DNA from 3 places in the Leclercia sp. CFBP8987 genome. Region 2 is predicted to be linked to each of the others. Evidence: predicted binding sites of a transcription regulator. Region 2 holds the regulator's gene; each other region holds the start of a gene.
What was found. Region 2 encodes PurR, which represses purine synthesis genes. Its sites were predicted from a motif close to CANGCAAACGTTTGCNTG; they were not measured.
Positions count from the first base shown of each region.

Region 1 (6,275 bases), 1.6 Mb from region 2:
GGCTTACTCTCCGTCAGGTTGCCCGGATAAAATCCGCCATACGGACTGGTGGGAGCTGACGGTGCAAGGGTTAGCGTATACGGGTTCACTTTTGCCGAGACATCCGTCAGGCCAAAGCGCCCTTTCAGCACCTCCTCGCTCAGATCGCCGCAATGCATGTCCTTCGCGTCATAATCATCCATAAGGCGCTTCGTGGTATAAATCCGCACCGGAAGCGGCAGAGGTTCAGGCGGTGCTTCTGCCGGTACAGCAGCCGTTGGCCGGGCTTTCGCCGTCTGGGCGTATTGCACCGGCTCTGCCCCGGATGCAACCGTCATCATCATCGGGTCTGACACCTCAACCACACCCGGCGCGATGAGCCAGTTTGTCCCTGTCGTGCACCCGCAGCGAATGGCGGAACCGTCTACCGCAACCGCCACCATATTTGTCTGCCGGTGATCTCCGCTGACGATCACCCCGACCTCGCCGCATTTCGGGCAGTGCGAGGTTTTATCCCCGATATAGAGTTTCAGCTTCCCCATCACCGACATGCCGGGACGGGAGGCATAGCAGACAGAGCCCGTGGACGTTTTATCCCCGTCAAGCCCGACGTTTTTACCGTGAACGATACAGCCTCTGTTGACCCACATCGTCTTCAGACTCCTTTCGCCAGAAACGACTCGTCCATCGGCATACCGTCACGCTCAACCAGCATACCGGTTGCCTGCGGTGTACTGATAATCTGGTCGCCGTTGCTCAGAAGGCTGTCCACAAGCGCAATCCCGCGCTCGTTTTTAGTGATGTTCTTTCCGCAGCCGTTGATAATCCGTGCGTTAGTGCCGTCAGGGTAAACCACCTCATCGCCTTCCAGCGCGATATTGACCCTGCGCCCGCCCTCAAGCTCAATCTCACCACCATTCCATGCTGCCCGCACCACACCACCTCGTGCTGTCAGACTGCCATCAACGGCAATCCGGAAAATCGCCGTCGCCGGATGATCACACATAAAAGCTTCCTGTGCTTCGACAAGCTCCCGTGCGCTATCCGGCATCGCCGCTTTCTGCTCTGCTGAGAACGGCGGCATTGATAATGAAGCCGCCATTTCTGGGGGCAGTTCATTGGTGTATTGCTGTGACATATAAAATCCTTTTTGTTTGTGTGGTTAATAAGTATCCCATCATACACTGGGTAGCTTCAGGGTAAATAGCTTTACCTGTCGCCAATATTGGACCTCCTCAGCGGGAAAATTTCTCTTACAGCCTGTCGGAAAAGCCAGTGATGAAGGTGGTATACGTTCTCAAAGCTCGATGCAGAAGGTGCGCCTTTATTGCGCTCGGAGCGGGGCTGACAGTATCTGATGGCAGGCTATCAGGCTTAATTGAAGGCCAGAGCATGAAGCGAAGCATATTGTGCAAAGGGAAATGCTTGAATAATGCTCTGATAGAGAAATCTATCTGGAGCGGACAAACCTGAAATTAAAAGGCCTGAGTCCGGTAGACTACCGAACCCAGGCCCTGAAAACCGCTTAACATGAACAGTCCAACTTTATGGGCTTATTCCAGAAGAGGGGCTTTTTGCATTACAGCACCTTATGCGGGCCGAAGCATTCGTAATGAATGTTCTCTTTATTCACCCCCAGCTCAACCAACTGCGCCGCGGCATACTGCATAAACGCCACCGGGCCACAAACGTAGAACTGCATCTCCGGCGCGTGGAAGTGATCTTTATGCTGGCTTAACGCCATCAGACCTTCGCTGTCGAAGCGCGCTGCGGCGCGGTCATCGTCTGTCGGCAGGCGATACCAGGTATGCGCGGTAAAGTGCGGCAGACCGGCAGCCAGAGTTTTCACTTCATCAGAAAACGCATGCACTTCGCCATTTTCTGCGGCGTGGAACCAGTTCACCTGCGCCTGATGTTGCGATTTCGCCAGGGTATCCAGCATCGCCAGCATTGGAGTCTGACCGACACCCGCGGAGATCAGCGTCACTGGCGTATTAGCATCCACCGCCATAAAGAAATCACCCGCCGGTGCGGCCAGATGTACCACATCACCGACGTTGGCTTCGTTGTGCAGCCAGGTCGAGACCTGACCACCTTCCTCGCGTTTCACCGCAATACGATAGCCTTTGCCGTTTGGCTTGCGGGTCAGGGAGTACTGGCGGATCTCCTGATGCGGGAAGCCTTCAGGCTTCAGCCACACGCCCAGATACTGGCCCGGCTGGTAATCGGCAACCGGCTGACCGTCGACCGGCTCAAATTCAAAGCTGGTAATAAGCTGGCTGCGCGGCGTTTTTTCCACGATACGGAAGGCGCGGGTGCCCTCCCAGCCGCCGTTCTTGCTGGCGTTTTCGCTGTAGATCTGCGCTTCACGTTTGATAAACACGTTGGCCAGCACGCCGTAAGCTTTGCCCCACGCGTCCAGCACTTCCTGGCCCGGGCTGAACATCTCATCCAGCGTCGCCAGCAGGTGGCTGCCCACGATGTTGTACTGCTCGGGTTTGATCTGGAAGCTGGTGTGTTTCTGGGCAATTTTTTCCACCGCTGGCAGCAGCGCCGGCAGGTTCTCAATGTTGCTGGCGTAGGCGGCAATGGCGTTGAATAACGCTTCACGCTGATCGCCGTTACGCTGGTTGCTCATGTTGAAAATCTCTTTGAGCTCCGGGTTGTGCGCGAACATGCGATCGTAAAAATGGGCGGTAAGTTTCGGGCCGGTTTCAACCAGCAGGGGAATGGTGGCTTTAACGGTAGCGATGGTTTGAGCGTCTAACATAGCAGCTTCCTTCAAATGTTACTTTAATGATGTATTTTATATGCATCTTATAAAAAATAACCCTGCGTTGTAAATGGTTCTTTGCAACGTGAATTAACTGCATCACAAACCTGAAAAGAAATCCAGTTTACAGGGTGAGAGCGTTATTGCTCAAACCCTTGCGTGGCGGGTAGGTAAACGTTTGCGTAAAATCGTTTGTCAAGACCTGTTATCACTCTGCTAATCAGTTATACTGTTGCCCGTCGTCCAACTGGACCGCCTTTTTCAGGCAAAAATTTACTTGTTAGCTGAGTCAGGAGATGCGGATGTTAAAGCGTGAAATGAACATTGCCGATTATGATGCCGAACTGTGGCAGGCTATGGAGCAGGAAAAAGTACGTCAGGAAGAGCACATCGAACTGATCGCCTCCGAAAACTACACCAGCCCGCGCGTGATGCAGGCGCAGGGCTCTCAGCTGACCAACAAATACGCTGAAGGTTACCCGGGCAAGCGCTACTACGGCGGTTGCGAGTATGTGGATATCGTTGAGCAGCTGGCGATCGACCGTGCCAAAGAGCTGTTTGGCGCAGACTACGCTAACGTGCAGCCGCACTCCGGCTCTCAGGCTAACTTCGCTGTTTACACCGCGCTGCTGCAGCCGGGCGACACCGTGCTGGGTATGAACCTGGCGCAGGGCGGTCACCTGACTCACGGCTCCCCGGTTAACTTCTCCGGCAAACTCTACAACATCATCCCTTACGGTATTGATGAGACCGGTAAAATTGACTACGAAGACATGGCGAAGCAGGCTAAAGAGCACAAACCGAAGATGATCATCGGTGGCTTCTCTGCTTACTCCGGCGTGGTTGACTGGGCAAAAATGCGTGAAATCGCCGACAGCATCGGCGCATACCTGTTCGTCGACATGGCGCACGTGGCGGGTCTGATCGCCGCAGGCGTTTACCCGAACCCGGTTCCACACGCTCACGTGGTCACCACCACCACCCACAAAACCCTGGCGGGTCCACGCGGTGGACTGATCCTGGCGAAGGGCGGCGACGACGATCTGTATAAGAAACTGAACTCTGCGGTATTCCCAAGCGCGCAGGGCGGCCCGCTGATGCACGTGATCGCAGCCAAAGCTGTGGCGCTGAAAGAAGCGATGGAGCCTGAGTTCAAAGTTTACCAGCAGCAGGTTGCCAAAAACGCCAAAGCGATGGTGGAAGTGTTCCTGAACCGTGGCTACAAAGTGGTCTCCGGCGGCACTGAAAACCACCTGTTCCTGCTGGATCTGGTGGATAAAAACCTGACCGGTAAAGAAGCTGACGCTGCCCTGGGCCGCGCCAACATCACCGTCAACAAAAACAGCGTACCAAACGATCCGAAGAGCCCATTCGTGACTTCCGGTATCCGTATCGGTTCTCCGGCTGTGACTCGCCGCGGCTTTAAAGAAGCGGAAGTGAAAGAGCTGGCTGGCTGGATGTGTGACGTGCTGGACAACATCAATGACGAAGCCGTTATCGAACGCGTGAAAGCCAAAGTGCTCGATATCTGCTCGCGCTTCCCGGTTTACGCCTAATTCTGCCCCGCAGAACAAAAAGGCCGCTTATGCGGCCTTTTTTTATGGCTAACGTCGGTCGATGGAGATAGCCCCCGGCCCGGCGACCGCCAGCAGCAGAAACCCGCCGGCGATACTGATGTTCTTGAAGAAATTAATCATGTTCGGCATCACCGCATCGCCGCTCATATCCCAGTAGTGGTGACCAATCACCGCCGTACCCAGGGTATAAAAGACAAACAGCACCGCCAGTGGACGGGTAAAAAAGCCGAGCACGATCAGAATGGCGGCGGGCACCTCCATGATCACCGCCACGATGGCCGCCAGCATCGGCATCGGGGCGCCGAGCTTCGCCATGTACTGCACCGTGCCGTCAAAACCAAACATCTTCGGCACGCCAAAAATAATAAACAGCAGGATCAGAGCGAGGCGGGCGATCAACAGGATCAGCGCCCGGGAGTGACCGAAATCGAAATAGCGTAATCTGTTCATGGCAGGCTCGATATGAGTGGGATTTATCTTAAAGCTAATACACAAAATGCCGGTCCGCCATTCAGGTTTTCTTCATAAATCAGGCATCAGGGTGATGTAAATTTTCCTGTCTGCGGCAGGTTCCCGTCAGCCTGCCTCCAGCGCATCCTCCACAAACAGATAACCAATACCGATAATCTGCTGCTGCCGGGTTAAGCCGCCAAAAGCGATCTCCGTTTGCCGGTTACGCACCGCATCCCCCTGATCGAAGGGTGTAAAGCCGATCTGGCGATTAATGGTTTGCAGCCAGCGTTCGCCGAAGGTGCAGCTGCGACCATAGAACCAGATTTGGTTGATGTTGAGCACATTGAGCAGATTGTAGAGCGTCAGCCCGATGGCGTTAGCGGCCTCGTCGGCCCAGCGCTGAATATTCACGTCACCCTGACGCCAGGCATCCAGCAGCTGCAGGCTGGTCAGGGTATCCGGGTCGAGACTCAGGGAGCCGGGTTGTGATTTCAGCCACAGCCGCGCCTGTTTTTTTAAGGCCGACAGGGAGGCGACCGTCTCCAGGCAGCCGTATCGCCCGCAGGCGCAGGCCACGCCGTCGCGATCAAAAATGGTGTGGCCAATCTGCCCGCTGCCGTTGAGCGTGCCGCGATAGACCTGGCCATTAATGACGAACGAGGAGCCGATGCCGTAATCGACGTTAATCACGCAAAAATCGTCGCGGTTGGCCGGGTTTTGCCATTTTTCCGCCAGGGCCAGCATCACGCAGTCGTTATCCACCATCACCGTGATGCCGAGTTTTTCTTCCAGCAGATACTTAATCTCAATCGGTTTTTTCCACGGTGCCTGGGGCATGATCTGGGACACTCCGGTGGCGGTATCCACCTGGCCGTGGATCCCGAGTGCCAGGTTAATCCGCTGCCCGGGCCAGCGTTTACGCTGCTGCTGCCACAGGCTTTCGATGGCCTGCAACAGCGCCTCTGGGGTGCGGGCGTTGACGTCGGTCCAGGTAAAATCCCCCAGGGGTGACATGCGCCCGTCGATCAGCTGGCTTTCAATGCTGGTGGGGCTGACATTCATGCAGAGTATCAGTGGACCCTCATCCGGGATCTGGTAGTGACCGCTGTTCATCCCTCGGGTGCTGAGGTTTTCGCTGGAATGCGCCAGCTTATTGTCAGCCACCAGCTCATCCAGAATCTTACTGACGGCGGGGATTGACAGCCCGGTGTGCTGGGCCAGCTGCGATTTGCTCAGACGCTTATAGCGCCAGATCAGCGCCATGATTGTGCGTCGGTTATGCTGCCGCACCCGCTGGTTGTTCAGACCGGCTATCTGCATTTCACTAAACTCCGTTAATAGTATTGCGTGAGCATTACGCAATCAGCGCGCTGAATTCCTCTCTACACTGCCATCTTATCGTCTTTCACTGTTATTTGTTTACTGGAGTGTGATTATGTCTGGAGCAGTTAACGTCTGGCGGGAAACCATCGCCTTACCGACATGGACCACCG
Region 1 covers NZ_CM188255.1:3,580,524-3,586,798, reverse strand. Annotated here, with positions in the region: gene SOM40_RS17220 (YPO3983 family protein) at 1-521, opposite strand, end outside; gene SOM40_RS17215 (PAAR domain-containing protein) at 635-1,117, opposite strand; gene hmpA (NO-inducible flavohemoprotein) at 1,559-2,749, opposite strand; gene glyA (serine hydroxymethyltransferase) at 3,055-4,308, shown strand; gene SOM40_RS17200 (DoxX family protein) at 4,357-4,779, opposite strand; gene SOM40_RS17195 (ROK family transcriptional regulator) at 4,906-6,102, opposite strand; gene SOM40_RS17190 (DUF5107 domain-containing protein) at 6,218-6,275, shown strand, end outside.
Region 1: the regulator PurR is predicted to act here: its motif matches at 2,920-2,937, upstream of glyA (serine hydroxymethyltransferase).

Region 2 (6,275 bases):
CTGGAGGAGTGGCTGGCGGTACCGCTGTTTGAGCGGCGTCACCGGGATGTGGAACTCACGCCTGCCGGGACGTGGTTTCTCAAAGAGGGGCGGTCTGTTATCAAAAAAATGCAGATCACCCGCGAACAGTGCCAGCAGATCGCCAACGGCTGGCGGAGCCATATCTCCATTGCGGTGGATAATATCGTGCGCCCCGAGCGCACCCGGCAGATGATTGTCGATTTTTACCGCCACTTTTCCGACGTCGAGCTGCGGGTCTCGCAGGAGGTCTTCAACGGCGTCTGGGATGCGCTGGCGGACGGCAGGGTGGAGATGGCGATCGGCGCCACCCAGGCGATCCCGGTCGGGGGGCGCTATGCGTTTCGTGATATGGGCACCCTGAGCTGGATCTGCGTGGTGGCCAACCATCATCCGCTGGCCGCCATGGAAGGACCGCTCAGCGATGATACCCTGCGCAACTGGCCCTCGCTGGTGCGCGAGGACACCTCCCGCTCGCTGCCGAAACGCATCACCTGGCTGCTGGATAACCAGCGGCGGATCGTCACTCCGGACTGGGAATCGTCCGCCACCTGCCTCTCGGCTGGTCTGTGCGTGGGGATGGTGCCGGTGCATTTTGCCCGGCCGTGGATCGACAGCGGGAAGTGGGTCGAGCTGACGCTGGAAAATCCCTTCCCGGATGCGGCCTGCTGCCTGACCTGGCAACAAAACGATATGTCACCGGCCCTGGCCTGGCTGCTGGATTATCTGGGAGACAGTGAAACGATGAACCGGGAGTGGCTGCGGGAGCCAGAGGTGCTGGCTCCCGGAGAGGATTAACGGCGGTAGTCGCGGAACGGACCATCCGCCACGGAACGGCGTTCGATCAGGCGCGGATGCACCTCAATTGACTGGGACTCTTCGCGCTTATTGACGATACGGTCCAGCAGCATGTTGAAGGCGGTCTCCCCCAGCGAATCTTTTGGCTGGTGGATGGTGGTCAGCGCCGGGGTAAAGAAGCGGGCGTTGCGCACGTTATCATACCCGATCAGCGAAACGTCCTGCGGAACGCGCAGGCCCATCTCATCGGCAGCACAGAGCGCACCCATTGCCATAATGTCTCCGCCACAGAAGATGGCGGTCGGGCGCGGACTCTGGGAGAGGATCTGCTGCATGGCGCGGTAGCCAGACTCCGGTTCAAAGTCGCCCTGCACGATCCAGTTTTCCGGGACCGTGATTAAGGCCTCTTCCATCGCTTTCATAAAGCCCGCCAGACGTCCGGCACCGGTGTTGCGCTCCAGCGCTCCCGGGATCACGCCGATTTCGCGGTGACCGCGTTCAATCAGATAACGTCCGGCCATGTAGCCGCCCTCAAAGGCGTTATCGATCACCGAGTCGGTAAAGTCGGCCTTCGCTTCGCCCCAGTCCATCACCACCATCGGAATATTGCGATACTCTTCCAGCATCGACAGCAAGGATTCCGGGTATTCGGAACACATCACCATCAGGCCGTCGACGCGCTTCTGCGCCATCATCGACAGATAGGCGCGCTGTTTTTCCTGGCTGTTCCAGGCGTTGCCGAGGATCAGGGTGTAGCCCTTCTGGAAGCAGTTCTTCTCAACTGCTTCAATAATTTCCGCAAAATAGGGCGCTTCGCTGCTGGTCGCCAGCAGGCCGATCGATTTGGTGTGATTAACCTTCAGACTGCGGGCTACGGCGCTGGGAGAGTAGTGCAGCTCTTTAATGGCCGCCCAGACGTTGTTACGGGTCTCTTCCGCGACAAAGCGGGTTTTGTTAATAACATGTGATACGGTTGTAGTGGAAACGTTTGCGCGTTTCGCCACGTCTTTAATTGTTGCCATCAGATGTCACTCCAGACCATATCTAAGCTCCTGAAAAACCAATAGGTAAACGTTTGCCTTCACTCGCCCTAATTGCGCAATTTGAATTGCGGTACGCCGGGAAAACGACACAGGACGTCAGGAGGGGGTCAATGGCCGGTACGCTAATAAATTTAGCGTGGAATTTTGTCTTATCTTGGCCAAAAGGGGAAGAGCAAAAACCGATATCAATCTAAATCCAGCAAGATTTTTACCCGGAACTGTGTAAAAATGAGCAGGCTCACTCTTCATAGGGTGATTAAAAGGAGAAAAATTGATGAGTACCGATCTTAAGTTTTCGCTGATTACCACCATTATTGTTCTGAGTCTGATTGTTGCCAGCGGTCTGACTGCGGCACTGCACTGATTGATGCGGGAGAGTTCCGCTCTCCCTCGTTCCTGCGCTGATTGTTACGCGCCCGGCAAAAATCTTTTGCCAAATTGTTAACTTCTCATTTTTTGTGATTGGTGTCATGCTTTCGCCTTCATTGTTCTGTGTCGCCTGACGACACGGTGTCTGGAGTTGAAGTATGAGAATCAATTTTCCGCTGCTGGCCCTGGCCATTGGCGCCTTTGGTATCGGCACAACCGAATTTTCCCCGATGGGCCTGCTGCCGGTTATCGCCCGGGGCGTGGATGTCTCAATTCCCGCTGCGGGCATGCTGATCAGCGCCTACGCCATCGGCGTGATGGTGGGTGCGCCGCTGATGACCCTGCTGCTGTCCCATCGCGGTCGCCGTAACGCGCTGATCTTCCTGATGGCGATCTTTACCGTCGGTAACGTGCTGTCGGCGCTCTCCCCGGATTACACCACCCTGATGCTGTCCCGAATTCTGACCAGCCTGAACCACGGCGCCTTCTTTGGCCTCGGGTCGGTGGTCGCTGCCAGCGTAGTGCCGAAGCACAAGCAGGCCAGCGCCGTCGCCACCATGTTTATGGGCCTGACCATCGCCAATATCGGCGGCGTGCCGGCCGCAACCTGGATGGGTGAAGTGATTGGCTGGCGCATGTCTTTCCTGGCCACCGCGCTGCTGGGCGTGGTCTCAATAATCGCGCTGTTCTTCTCCCTGCCAGCGGGCGGGGCGGGTGAAAAGCCGGAGGTGCGCAAAGAGCTGGCGGTCCTGCTGCGTCCGCAGGTGTTATCTGCGTTGCTGACCACCGTGCTCGGGGCTGGCGCGATGTTTACGCTCTACACCTACATTGCCCCGGTGCTGCATGATATCAACCAGGCGACGCCGGCCTTTATCACCGCCATGCTGGTGCTGATTGGCGTTGGTTTCTCCATCGGCAACTATCTTGGCGGCAAACTGGCGGACAAGTCTGTGAGCGGCACCCTGAAAGGCTTTTTACTCCTGCTGATCGTGATCATGCTGGCTATTCCGTGGCTGGCGCGTAGTGAAGTGGGCGCGGCCGTGGCGATGGTAGTCTGGGGTATGGCGACCTTTGCGGTGGTTCCGCCGCTGCAGATGCGCGTTATGCGCGTGGCCAGCGATGCGCCAGGCTTATCGTCGTCGGTAAATATCGGTGCTTTTAACCTGGGGAATGCGCTGGGGGCGGCTGCCGGTGGGGCAGTTATTTCCAGCGGGATGGGTTACAGCTTTGTCCCGGTGATGGGGGCGATTATTGCAGCCCTGGGACTTATTCTGGTCTTTGCCTCCGGGCGAAAACAACCCGAGCCGGTTTGCGCCACCGAATAAAAATAACGCCGAAGGAGTTCCCTTCGGCGTTTTCATTATGCCGCGAAGTTCTTCGCCACAAATTCCCAGTTTACCAGCGCCCAGAAGTGCTCAAGGTAGTTCGGGCGCGCATTACGGTAATCGATGTAATACGCATGTTCCCAGACGTCGACGGTCAGCAGCGGGGTAGCGCTGGTGGTTAACGGCGTTCCCGCGTTAGACGTAGAGACGATGGCCAGCTTGCCGTCGGCCTCTTTAACCAGCCAGGTCCAGCCTGCGCCAAAGTTTTTCACCGCGGCATCGGTAAACTTCGCTTTAAATTCCGCGAAGCTGCCGAATGCAGCAGCGATGGCCGCAGCCAGTTCGCCCGTCGGTTCGCCGCCTGCATTGGGTGCCAGGCAGTGCCAGTAGAAGGTGTGGTTCCACACCTGAGCAGCATTGTTGAATACGCCGCCGTCGGACGTGCGCACGATCTCTTCCAGGGTTTTCCCTTCGAAGGCGGTACCGCCGATCAGGTTGTTCAGGTTAGTGACGTAGGTCTGGTGGTGTTTGCCGTAGTGGTATTCCAGGGTCTCCGCCGAGATATGCGGGGCCAGGGCGTCTTTTGCATACGGTAATGCAGGTAATTCAAACGACATTGCTTCTCTCCTTATTATAGTGATCCATTCAATAACCCTATTGAATGAAGGGGTAGGGTAGCAAATTGAAAGCCTATGTAAAATAGGAACTTACCCCGCTGAGACGCCAGCGGGGCAGGGGATTAACGGAGGGTGTTGGCCTTCATCACGCGACGTGCGCCGACGTAATGACGTTGCCAGTAGTCTTCGCTCAGGGAGGTGATCTGAATGTCCTGGCCGGTGCGTGGCGACTGAATAAATTTGCCATTACCAACGTAGACGCCGACGTGATCGGCGGTGCCGCGACCCTGGGTGCGGAAGAACACCAGGTCGCCGCTCTCCAGCTCACCGCGATCGACCGGAGAGGCGTCACGCAGGTGGTACATTTCGTTGGCGGTGCGCGGAATGCGGAATTTAACCAGATCTTTATAGGCGTAATAGACCAGACCGCTGCAGTCGAAGCCAGTACGCGGCGAACTGCCACCCCAGCGATAAGGTTTACCAATCTGACCCATCAGCTTATTCATTGCCGTCTTCTGGGCTTTTTGCACCCGGACTTTATGCGCTTCGGCAAGGGTAGTGGTTTTGCTGGTTTTAACGCAATGCGCTTTACGCCCTTTGCGGGCAGTGCATTTTTCTGTCACAACGCGGGAGGCGGTTTGCGTGGTTCGGCTGGCGCTGCGGGAGGTGGTTCGGCTTTTTTTACTGGAATTCGTTGACTGTGTTTTAGCGAGGCTTTTTTTGGTGCTGCTCTTTTTACTGGTGCTCTCTTTTTTTGCGGTTTTGCTGGTACTGCTTTTTTTCTTGGGTTCGGTCGCTTTCGCCAGATGCGTTTTATGCGCGGCAGAAGGCCGCGCCTGCTCTGAGGCGTTAGCCATCGGCGTGAATGTGAGAGAAGTAAACAGCAAAGCACAGAGCGTGATCGAGAATGTATTTATTCGCGCCACTGGGCAATCCTCTGGTAATTGCAGGTTATAAATAAACCGGCTTATGATTTACAAAACTCGTCGATTCTAATCTATAAAAAGGCCCGGCGTTAATAAACTTTTTGCATCTAAAACTGTGTTTCGTTAGCGAGTGCAAAAAATCAGAATTTCATTGGGGCGATTTGTGCATTACCTGAACAAAAGCGCCGGTAATCGCGCGATAAGTTAGGTTGTGTATGCAACTTTAAGGGACGCGCGGTAAAATCATATAAGTGACAAAAATGTTATTTTCCGTTGTCGGTCTGAAACGCTACAATGTCAGACGATTGCCGTAACAGAAGTTAAAGGAAGCAAAACATGAGCACTACTATTGAAAAAATTCAGCAGCAGATTGCTGAAAACCCGATCCTGCTGTACATGAAAGGTTCTCCGAAGCTGCCAAGCTGTGGTTTCTCCGCTCAGGCGGTCCAGGCGCTGTCGGCCTGTGGCGAACGTTTTGCTTACGTTGATATTCTGCAGAACCCGGATATCCGCGCTGAGCTGCCAAAATACGCGAACTGGCCGACCTTCCCGCAGTTGTGGGTTGACGGCGAACTGGTTGGCGGCTGCGACATCCTGATTGAGATGTATCAGCGTGGCGAACTGCAACAGCTGATCAAAGAGACGGCTGCAAAATACAAATCAGAAGAGCCAGGCGCCGAGTGATCCACCGCGCCCGGTAAATAAAAAAGCGACCTTATGGTCGCTTTTTTTATGCGTTGTTGTCGGCTTCCGGCAGCGGCCAGCCGCCAAGGCGTTTCCAGCGGTTCACAATTTCACAGAACAGTTCAGTGGTCCGCTCGGTATCGTAGAGGGCAGAGTGCGCCTGGGTGCCGTCAAACTCAATCCCGGCGGTAATGCAGGCTTTCGACAGTACGGTTTGTCCCAGCGCCAGCCCGCTTAATGCGGCGGTATCGAAGGTGACAAACGGGTGGAATGGGTTCCGCTTCAGTGACGCACGTTCGGCGGCGGCCATCATAAAGCTGTGATCGAAGGTCGCGTTATGCGCCACCATAATGGCCCGGTTACAGTTCTGGTCTTTCATGCCCTTGCGCACCATTTTGAAAATGGCATGCAGCGCTTCATATTCGCTGACCGCCCCACGCAGCGGGTTATGCGGATCAATGCCGTTAAACGCCAGCGCCTCAGGCTGCAGATTGG
Region 2 covers NZ_CM188255.1:2,024,019-2,030,293, forward strand. Annotated here, with positions in the region: gene punR (DNA-binding transcriptional activator PunR) at 1-816, shown strand, start outside; gene purR (HTH-type transcriptional repressor PurR) at 813-1,838, opposite strand; gene cydH (cytochrome bd-I oxidase subunit CydH) at 2,134-2,223, shown strand; gene SOM40_RS09720 (MFS transporter) at 2,387-3,553, shown strand; gene sodB (superoxide dismutase [Fe]) at 3,589-4,170, opposite strand; gene SOM40_RS09730 (C40 family peptidase) at 4,293-5,096, opposite strand; gene grxD (monothiol glutaredoxin 4) at 5,433-5,780, shown strand; gene rnt (ribonuclease T) at 5,827-6,275, opposite strand, start outside.

Region 3 (6,275 bases), 1.6 Mb from region 2:
AATGCGCCCGCTTTTCAGACTGGAGTATGCTGCGTTGTCCGACCTTGAACTTAATCATGAATACTGGATGCGCCATGCGCTCCAGCTTGCCAAACGCGCCTGGGAAGAGGGTGAAGTCCCGGTGGGCGCCGTGCTGGTCCACAATAACCAGGTGATTGGCGAAGGCTGGAACCGCCCGATTGGGCGTCACGATCCCACTGCCCATGCCGAAATTATGGCTCTGCGCCAGGGCGGTCTGGTGCTGCAAAACTACCGCCTGCTGGATACCACCCTCTATGTCACGCTCGAACCCTGCGTGATGTGCTCCGGCGCCATGATCCACAGCCGAATCGGCACGGTGGTGTATGGCGCGCGGGATGAAAAAACCGGGGCGGCAGGTTCGCTGCTGGATGTGCTCAGACATCCCGGCATGAATCATCAGGTCAACGTGATGGGCGGGGTGCTGGCACCAGCGTGTTCGGAGATGCTAAGTGAGTTCTTTCGAATGCGGCGTCAGCAGAAAAAGCAACAAAAGGCAGAATCGAAGTTATCGGGCGAGTAAGTTCATCCGGCGATACCACCGGATAACTTTGCGCCAGCTGCTGGGCCGCCTGCGCCTCTCTCTCTTTCTCCATCAGATACCCCACCAGGCTTATCTGGTATTTGCGGATATTCTCCACGTAGGCGTACGCCTCGTGCCCACGCGCATAGCCATAGGTTAACTTGCTGTAATACGGCTTCAGGCTCAGCATCGGCAGGCGCTGTTTGACGTCTGCCCAACTGTTGGGGTTGCCTTTGGTTTTGGCCGTCAGGGCGCGGGCGTCGATCATATGGGCATAGCCCATGTTGTAGGCCGCCAGCGCAAACCAGATCCGCTCCTCTTCCGGTACTGTCTCCGGCACCTTATCCATCATCGCCTGCAGATAGCGCGCCCCGCCGCTGATGCTCTGCTCGGCATCGGTACGGTCGGTCAGGCCCAGGCTCTGGGCGGTGTTTTTGGTCAGCATCATCAGGCCGCGCACCCCGGTGGGTGAGGTGGCGAGGGCATCCCAGTGCGACTCCTGATAGGAGATAGCGGCCAGCAGGCGCCAGTCGATCTCCTGGGCGTACTTCTCAAACAGCGGCTGCAGATCCGGCAGCACATTATCCACCGCCCGCAGGAAGCTGCGGGTATCGACATAGTCAAAGTCATCCCCATGGCCGAGGTATTTCTCCTCCAGACGCGCCAGGGTGCCGTCCTCATTCATCCCGTTGAAGAAATCGAGCATCGCGGCAGAGAGCGTCTGGTCACCATCGAGCGGGCTGAACCAGGTGACGGGCTGCTCGTCAGTGACGTCCAGCGCCACTGCCAGTTCAGGATGAACACGCTGGAACAGGCTGATGGCTACCGAGTCTGCGATGGTGTAGGGCAGTTTGCCGTCGATGACCTGCTGCAGCAGCGCCGTAGTGCCGAGCTTCTCATCCACCGTCCAGTTGAGGTCAGGGTACTTCTTCTCTTTCAGCGCCCGCAGGTCGTCAATCACCACATGCCCCGGGGCGACGGTGAGCTGTTCAGCGCTGAGGCTGGCAAGGGTGCGCGGGCGCAGGCTGCCGACGCGATAGACCAGCTGCTGCGAGACGGAGTAATAGGTGGGGCCAGGCTGATAGTTTTTGCTGCGCTCGCTGTTATAGACCAGTCCGGCGGCCAGCATATCGGCCTTGCCATTATCCAGGTCGTCAAACAGCTGGCTGATGTTCTGGCGCACGGTGATCCTGAGCTTAACGCCCAGATAGTCAGCAAAGTGCTGTGCCAGCTCGTAGTCCAGGCCAATCGCTTTGTTGTTGATGGCGCTGTAGGTCAACGGCGAGGAGAGGGTACTGACGCGCAGCTCCCCCCGCGCCTGAATGGCGGCGATGCGATTTTCGGCCTTGCCGAACCAGGGGATTGAAGGCCAAAGGGCCGCTGCCAGCAGCAAGGTTACGATGCCGATGAACAGATAATTAATCTTTAATTTTTTCAATAAGTTGATTCTATGCGCTGTCTATTATTCTGCTTTGTCGTCGCCACAGTAAAAACAAGTATTACCAAAGATTTCGCGGCATTTTGCGTAAAGTTACGCCACTTGGCAACTTATTAGCGGGATAGGCAACACCAATGGTTAAATGACGGCGTCGATTTTATTACGACGCAAACGGTTTCGTCGGCGCTCAGGATCCACTATAATGGCGCCCGTTTTCCCCCTTGCGCACACTGTAAGCGCCTCCGGCGCTTCGAAGACGAGAGACTTATGATGGAAATTCTGCGTGGTTCGCCTGCACTGTCTGCCTTCCGTATCAACAAACTGCTGGCACGTTTTCAGGCGGCCGACCTTCCGGTAAGCAATATTTACGCTGAGTATGTCCATTTTGCTGACCTGAATGCTCCCTTAACGGCAGAGGATTTGGTCCGGCTTGAACGCCTGCTGAAGTATGGCCCAAGCCTGAGCAGCCATACCCCAAACGGTAAACTTCTGCTGGTTACGCCTCGTCCGGGCACCATCTCCCCCTGGTCTTCTAAAGCAACCGATATCGCCCGCAACTGTGGTCTGAGCCAGATTGACCGTCTGGAGCGCGGCGTGGCGTATTATGTTGAAGCCTCTACCCTGACTGACGCGCAGTGGGCCGTTGTGGCAACCGAACTGCACGACCGCATGATGGAGAGCGTGTTTGCCTCTCTGGACGACGCGCAGCAGCTCTTCTCCCACCACCAGCCAGCCCCCGTCCAGAGCGTGGACCTGCTGGGTGAAGGCCGTCAGGCGCTGATTGATGCCAACCTGCGTCTGGGCCTGGCGCTGGCGGAAGATGAAATCGACTACCTGCAGGACGCGTTCGTTAAGCTCAACCGCAACCCGAACGACATCGAACTCTATATGTTCGCCCAAGCTAACTCCGAGCACTGCCGCCACAAGATCTTCAACGCCGACTGGGTTATTGACGGCGAGCAGCAGCCGAAGTCGTTGTTCAAAATGATCAAAAACACCATGGAGAAAACCCCTGACCACGTGCTGTCTGCTTATAAAGACAACGCCGCGGTGATGGAAGGTTCCGAGGTGGGCCGCTTCTTCGCCGATCGCGAAGCAGGGCGCTATGACTTCCATCACGAGCCTGCGCATATCCTGATGAAGGTCGAAACCCATAACCACCCGACGGCGATCTCGCCGTGGCCGGGTGCAGCGACCGGTTCCGGCGGCGAAATTCGTGACGAAGGCGCTACCGGTCGTGGGGCAAAACCAAAAGCGGGTCTGGTGGGCTTCTCCGTTTCCAACCTGCGTATTCCGGGCTTTGAACAGCCATGGGAAGAGGATTTCGGTAAGCCGGAGCGCATTGTGACTGCGCTTGATATCATGACCGACGGCCCGCTGGGCGGCGCGGCGTTTAACAACGAATTTGGTCGTCCGGCCCTGAACGGCTATTTCCGTACCTACGAAGAGAAAGTGGAGAGCCACAACGGCGAAGAGCTGCGCGGCTACCACAAACCGATCATGCTGGCGGGCGGGATCGGCAACATCCGCGCCGATCACGTGCAGAAAGGCGAGATCGTGGTGGGTGCGAAGCTGATCGTACTCGGCGGTCCGGCGATGAACATCGGTCTGGGCGGCGGGGCGGCTTCCTCTATGGCCTCCGGCCAGTCTGATGCGGATCTCGATTTTGCCTCCGTACAGCGCGACAACCCGGAGATGGAGCGCCGTTGCCAGGAAGTGATCGACCGCTGCTGGCAGCTGGGCGACGCCAACCCAATTCTGTTTATTCACGACGTCGGCGCGGGCGGTCTCTCCAACGCCATGCCGGAGCTGGTGAGCGACGGCAACCGCGGCGGTCGCTTCAATCTGCGCGACATCCTGAGCGATGAGCCAGGCATGAGCCCGCTGGAGATCTGGTGTAACGAATCCCAGGAGCGCTACGTGCTGGCGGTGGCCCCGGATCAGCTGCCGCTGTTCGATGAGCTGTGCCGCCGCGAGCGCGCCCCGTATGCGGTGATCGGTGAAGCCACCGAAGAGATGCACCTCTCCCTGAGCGATACCCATTTCGACAACCAGCCGATTGACCTGCCGCTGGATGTGCTGTTGGGTAAAACGCCGAAGATGACCCGCGACGTACAGACCCGCAAGGCCAGCGGCAAAGCCCTCAACCTGCAGGGTGTGACCGTTGCCGAGGCGGTTAACCGCGTTCTGCATCTCCCGGCCGTGGCGGAGAAAACCTTCCTTGTCACCATCGGCGACCGCACCGTGACCGGCATGGTTGCCCGCGATCAGATGGTTGGCCCGTGGCAGGTGCCGGTGGCGAACTGCGCGGTGACCACCGCTAGCCTCGACAGCTACTACGGTGAAGCGATGGCGCTGGGCGAACGCTCCCCGGTTGCCCTGCTGGACTTCGCCGCCTCTGCCCGTCTGGCGGTAGGTGAAGCGCTGACCAATATCGCTGCCACGCAGATTGGCGACATCAAACGCATCAAACTCTCCGCAAACTGGATGGCCGCAGCCGGTCACCCGGGTGAAGACGCCGGGCTGTACGAAGCGGTGAAAGCGGTGGGTGAGGAGCTCTGTCCGGCGCTGGGTCTGACCATTCCGGTGGGTAAAGACTCCATGTCGATGAAGACCCGCTGGCAGGAAGGCAGCGAGCAGCGCGAGATGACCTCTCCGCTGTCGCTGGTTATTACTGCGTTTGCCCGCGTGGAAGATGTGCGTCATACCATCACGCCGCAGCTTTCTACCGAAGACAACGCCCTGCTGCTGATTGACCTGGGTAAAGGTCACAACACGCTGGGTGCCACCGCGCTGGCGCAGGTTTACCGTCAGCTGGGTGACAAGGCGGCAGATGTACGCGACGTAGCGCAGCTGAAAGGCTTCTACGACGCCATTCAGGCGCTGGTGGCGCAACGCAAACTGCTGGCCTACCACGACCGTTCTGACGGCGGCCTGCTGGTTACCCTGGCGGAGATGGCCTTCACCGGCCATTGCGGCGTGGAAGCCAACATTGCCAGCCTGGGCGACGACCGTCTGGCGGCGCTGTTCAACGAAGAGCTGGGTGCGGTAATTCAGGTGCGTGCTGCCGATCGCGAGGCGGTAGAAGCCCTGCTGGCACAGCACGGTCTTGGTGACTGTGTGCACTATCTGGGTAAAGCGGTGACCGGGGATCGCTTTGTTATTGAATCCAACGGTCAGGCGGTATTTGCCGAAAGCCGCTCTACGCTGCGCATGTGGTGGGCAGAAACCACCTGGCAGATGCAGCGTCTGCGTGACAACCCGGTGTGCGCCGATCAGGAGCACGAGGCGAAAGCCAACGACACCGATCCGGGCCTGAACGTGAAGCTCTCTTTCGACATCAATGAAGACATCGCCGCGCCGTATATCGCGAAGAGCGCCCGTCCGAAAGTGGCCGTTCTGCGCGAGCAGGGCGTCAACTCCCACGTTGAGATGGCGGCTGCCTTCCACCGTGCGGGCTTCGATGCCATCGACGTGCACATGAGCGACCTGCTGGCAGGCCGGACCGGTCTGGCTGATTTCCAGGCGCTGGTGGCGTGCGGCGGCTTCTCTTACGGCGACGTGCTGGGAGCCGGTGAGGGCTGGGCGAAATCCATTCTCTTCAACGACCGCGTCCGCGACGAGTTCGAAACCTTCTTCCACCGTCCACAGACTCTGGCCCTGGGCGTCTGTAACGGCTGTCAGATGATGTCGAACCTGCGCGAGCTGATCCCGGGCAGCGAAGCCTGGCCGCGCTTTGTGCGTAACCAGTCCGACCGCTTCGAAGCGCGTTTCAGCCTGGTGGAAGTGACCCAGAGCCCATCTCTGCTGTTGCAGGGAATGGTGGGATCGCAGATGCCAATTGCCGTGTCTCACGGTGAAGGGCAGGTGGAAGTGCGTAACGCCGCGCATCTGGCAGAGCTGGAGAGCAAAGGCCTGGTGGCGCTGCGCTTTGTCGATAACTTCGGTAAAGTCACGCAGACCTACCCGGCGAACCCGAACGGCTCTGCCAACGGGATCACCGCAGTGACCAGCGAAAGCGGCCGCGTTACGGTGATGATGCCGCACCCTGAGCGCGTGTTCCGCACCGTCAGCAACTCCTGGCACCCGGAGAACTGGGGCGAGGACAGCCCGTGGATGCGTATCTTCCGCAACGCGCGTAAGCAGTTGGGTTAAATCCAAAACGGCAACCACGGTTGCCGTTTTGTTTTGTAGGCCGGGCAAACGCCGTGCCGCCCGGCAATTCCCCGGTGTCGCAAATGTGCGACAACCCTCACATTATGATGTCGCCAATTGGCGACATTTAACCTGTTGATA
Region 3 covers NZ_CM188255.1:3,592,625-3,598,899, reverse strand. Annotated here, with positions in the region: gene tadA (tRNA adenosine(34) deaminase TadA) at 2-541, shown strand; gene mltF (membrane-bound lytic murein transglycosylase MltF) at 423-1,979, opposite strand; gene purL (phosphoribosylformylglycinamidine synthase) at 2,247-6,134, shown strand.
Region 3: the regulator PurR is predicted to act here: its motif matches at 2,144-2,161, upstream of purL (phosphoribosylformylglycinamidine synthase).